2 regions of the Marinobacter sp. V032 genome follow, and region 1 is predicted to be linked to the other one. Evidence: predicted binding sites of a transcription regulator. Region 1 holds the regulator's gene; the other holds the start of a gene.

Region 1 (2,202 bases):
AAGCATTATTATGTCAACTTCAATTCTTGAAATTGTCGAACTGCCAGACGGTGACTTCGCGTTACGTCGATCCGATGATGAAGATGCGCCACTGGTTCGGATTTCATTTTCCCAGGAAGCGCGGGACATGATGGAAAAGAAGGATCTGTCTGTAGCGAAAGCCATGATGACCGCCGGTATTGAGGCAGTTGGGAACATCGCACAAGACATCGATCTGGAGGAAGAAGACGAGATGGATATCGCCCCTGCTGCCAGCTCGCGCACCCTGCACTAAACTCGCGAACCGGCTGACGCCAGTGCAGCTTTAATCAGCCGGAATACTGACCTGACCCAGAAGCAGGCCTTTAATCAGTCGATTTCTAAAATCTGAAAAAGAAAAAGGCAACTCAAAACATCTACACCATCAGGCAACAGATCACTTTTCGCCGTGCCTGTTGCCGAAACGCCTTCAATCAAGCAATCGTTAGCGCTGACGCAACACCACACCGTGGCTGTTACCCACCGCAGAAGCGGATTGCAGCTTACTGAAAGCAGGTGCGCCCAGCGCGCCTGCCGTCCACATCACCACCGCATGACATGTTCCGGCCGCCAGCGCACGCTCGGCGATCGTGAGTGCATCATGCTGATCACTTGAGCGCAAGACCAGCAGCTCGCCCGCCACAATCCCATGCATCTGCTGCCACTTGTGCATCAACGCCTGTGGGGGATCGATCCAGGCCAGCCAGCGTCGTTCCTGATTCAGCTGAGTCAGCATGGGCAACAACAGCTGCATGTTTTCCACCTGACCTGCGGGCATGATGATTTCTGTCACATTACCCTGCGCCGACTCATCTGGCAGCGCGCTGGCATTCTGGGCAACAGGCTCCTGAAACCGACGACTTTCATTCAGCGCTATGGGGCTTTCTACACGGCGCGCAACACGCCGTTCAGTTGCCTCGACGTGAATATTTGCCAGCGCCAAAGCCGGATGAGATAAATTCTGGTGAAAGCTGAGCTGCTCCATGAGACACCTCCGAATCTTGTAAAGTCACTGGCCTGCGGCTCAGTGCATGTCCGAACGTCGAATAACGCCTACGCCCAACCCTTCTATGAACAACTCCTCTTCAGCCAGATCGACTTCGATTGGCTCAAACTCGTCGTTCTCGGGGAGCAGATAGACTTTCGCGCCGTCACGCTTGTACCGTTTGACGGTCACGTTCTCACCAACGCGAGCCACGACCACCTGACCGTTACGGACTTCCTGAGTGCGGTGGACCGCCAACAGGTCGCCGTCCAGTATGCCAATATCTTTCATGCTCATACCGCGAACACGAAGCAGGTAATCCGCTGACGGAGAGAAAAAGGCGGGCTGAAGTGCGCAGTAATCGTCGATATGTTCCTGGGCGAGAATCGGGCTGCCCGCTGCAACCTGACCCACGATCGGAAGCCCCAGGTCTTCTTCTGCTTCAGGCAGACGAATCCCCCGGCTGGCGCCAGGCACCATCTCGATAGCCCCTTTGCGAGCCAGCGCACGAAGATGCTCTTCCGCCGCATTAGCAGACTTGAAGCCCAACTCACGCGCGATTTCTGCACGTGTCGGCGGATAGCCTGTGTCATCCAGAGACTTCCGGATAACCTCGAGAACCTGTTCTTGTCTTGCTGTCAGCTTCATGCCGATTTACCTGTCTTTTTATACAGTAAAACCGACTATATACAGTATTTCATCCAGTGTAAAGCCTGCAGCATCCGGATATTTCTGACAGCAGAAACGGTTACCTGATCTCGAATTTTTCCAGCTTTTCACCCTCCACTGAGCCAACTTCCACATTCTCTACTTTCGCTTGTGCGGGACCTTTGTGGAGCCACATCACCAAACCCTCCACGCCACTCTCGTCGCCGCTCGCAATCACCTTGACCCTGCCATCCGCAAGATTCTTCACATAGCCCGTGATGCCCCGGCTTTCAGCTTCGGTTTTTACCGCAGCACGAAAACCCACACCTTGCACTTTGCCTGATATATAAGCCCTGATCGTTTGTTCTGCCATTGCACCATCCTCCATAATTCTTAAAATGTCCGGGCAGGCACGCCCCTTTATAAGGTTATGTGTTACACCTTACCGTCCTAAATGTCTGCTGAAAAAGATGTCATTTCCACCCGGCAGGCTCCTTATGAAATCACTGTGTATTGTTAAGACAGGTACAACCTACCCTGAAATCCGCGAC
Region 2 (2,202 bases), on a different contig from region 1:
CGTTGCAGAGGAAACAGCAACCCGCTGGTATGTTCTACGTCTTCAGCGAAGTCGAGGCGACGATGAAAGTGGGCCGGAGGCGACCATTCCTTTTGCGGGTCAGCGGCAGTGCCCACCAGTTTTTGCAGCCCCAGGCAGGTTTCGGGCCCCAGCCGTCGTGCCAGTTCGCGGTCAGGTAGCTGGAATATACGGCCCAGCGACTGCAGTCCCATACGCTGCAGGCGCTCCGTTGCCTTGGGGTCCAGTTCGGCATGTTCCACCGGAATTGAGCGTAGCGACTGTTTCAGCACCTGCCGGTCGTCAGTGCACTGGCCCTGACGGGTGCGGGCCAGCAAGCGGGCCGCTTTCGGCGTGTGGCCGCAGGCCAGCCATGCCGTCAGGTTTCGGCGGTCGAGCTCTGATTCCAGCGTTTTCCATAATCCTTCCAAGCCACCGTGAAGACGGCACAGACTACCTGCTTCGGTGAGGATGCCATCCGGTGCATATAAGGTAATGCGGGCAACATGCCGATAAAACCAGACTGCCTGTTGCCGGAGTATGCGTTGCTGCTCGGTCAGGTCGGCAGGAATCAGCTGAAGGTCGGGCATCAGTGCCGTTGCGGTCTGCACGCTTTGCCCTGGCGCAACACCTTTGGTTGCTGCCAAAGGGTTGGCCTGCAGTACTTTGGCGGGTTTTCCGCTAATCAGGGCCATTGGGCGGGGTTCAGGATCACTCTGGCTGAAATGTTCCAGCAGTAGATAAGGAAAGTGAAGGTAGAGCCAAAGCATAGGCGCCTCAGTGCCGCTGTTCTGGCCAGGGACCCTGAATGACCTGAGCGGTTGTCGTGTCAGGGATGGTCACGACTGGTGTAATCGGGATTTTTAATGCCTGTACCGGCCATCCTCCCCGGCGTTTGAGGATATCGGTCTGGATATGTTGCGGATCACTGGCGGCCAGCTTCAGTCGCAGAGCCGCGGGTGAGCTGTTGTCAGCGTGTCGGGCATCCCGGAACAGAATGCAGAGGCTGTCACCTGACTCTGCGGCGAGCTGGATGCGCCGGATATCGCTGCGTTTCATCTGGTCTGGCCAGGCGATCACCAGCCCGGTTGCGGATGATCGCAGGCAGTTTTCCAGTGTCCAGAGATGATCTTGCCGGCTTTGCGTGGACACCTGAATAATGCGGTTCAGGTCCACCCCGGCCCGAGCCAGTGCCGGAGCATAGGGGATATGGGGCGGATCAATCCAGAACACTGCCTGTCGGGTGCCGGTGAGGCGTTTGATTGCCGGCAGGAGCAGTTGCAGTTCGCCGATGCCGAGCGCTTCCGGCATGCATTCGATCAGCGCGCCACGTGGCCAGCCCTGACCGGGCAGGTGCTCATCCAGCAGGGCGAAGCCGGTGCTTTCTGCCGGTGCTGATGTCTGCTTTTGCTGGCGGGCCTGCCAGACGCGTGCGTCGTTGATCAGGGTGTCAATAATGTTGCTCATAGTCTGCTAACTGCCGGGTAGGTGCTATACGAGTACTGTATTTATATACAGTATATTTAAACAATGGTCACTTTGAAAGTCTTGACCGGCTGTCGGGGGTGAGCGCAGGCTGGTTGTGTGATTTCAATGTCAGTCACATCATCTGTCACATAAGGAGAGCTCTATGGCCGATCTAAAGACACAAGCGTGTGAAGCCTGTCGTTCGGACGCACCTCAGGTAATGGGGGAGGAGTTGAAGCAAATGCTGTCAGAAGTGCCAGACTGGGCATTGGTTGAGAAGTCGGGGGAGCAGCAGCTCGAGCGCACATTCAAGTTCAAGGACTTTGCCCAGGCGCTGGCATTTACCCAACAGGTCGGGGATCTGGCTGAATCAGAAGATCATCATCCCGCGATTCTTACCGAATACGGCAAGACGACCGTTAACTGGTGGACCCACAAAATCGGCGGCCTGCATCGCAATGACTTTATTATGGCAGCCCGCACGGACGATCTTTTCAGCAGTTAAAGTCGTGTTCTCCAGTGTCAGGCCGGTGGCTTACGCCGGCCCTGACAATCCGTTATCATGCACCGTTTCCCGCTGGGGGCAGGGCTTTCAGGGTCCTGAATTTGTGCCTCCTGAAATCTGAACATGAAGGCTGTGGTGCATGGAACATACATATCGTCTTGTTATTTCGTGTCCTGACCGGGTTGGCATTGTGGCCAAGGTCAGTAATTTTCTGACCACCTACAACGGCTGGA

What was found. Region 1 encodes LexA, which represses DNA repair genes until DNA is damaged. Its sites were predicted from a motif close to CTGTNTNNNNANACAG; they were not measured.
Region 2: the regulator LexA is predicted to act here: its motif matches at 1,500-1,515, upstream of imuA (translesion DNA synthesis-associated protein ImuA).

Annotation. Positions count from the first base shown of each region.
Region 1 is NZ_JBQXYE010000004.1:90,128-92,329, forward strand. It holds gene ACUN9X_RS16280 (hypothetical protein) at 11-274, shown strand; gene ACUN9X_RS16285 (cell division inhibitor SulA) at 464-1,003, opposite strand; gene lexA (transcriptional repressor LexA) at 1,043-1,651, opposite strand; gene yccX (acylphosphatase) at 1,752-2,024, opposite strand; gene ACUN9X_RS16300 (glutamine amidotransferase) at 2,149-2,202, shown strand, end outside.
Region 2 is NZ_JBQXYE010000001.1:2,179,415-2,181,616, forward strand. It holds gene ACUN9X_RS09950 (Y-family DNA polymerase) at 1-767, opposite strand, end outside; gene imuA (translesion DNA synthesis-associated protein ImuA) at 775-1,464, opposite strand; gene ACUN9X_RS09960 (4a-hydroxytetrahydrobiopterin dehydratase) at 1,628-1,969, shown strand; gene purU (formyltetrahydrofolate deformylase) at 2,109-2,202, shown strand, end outside.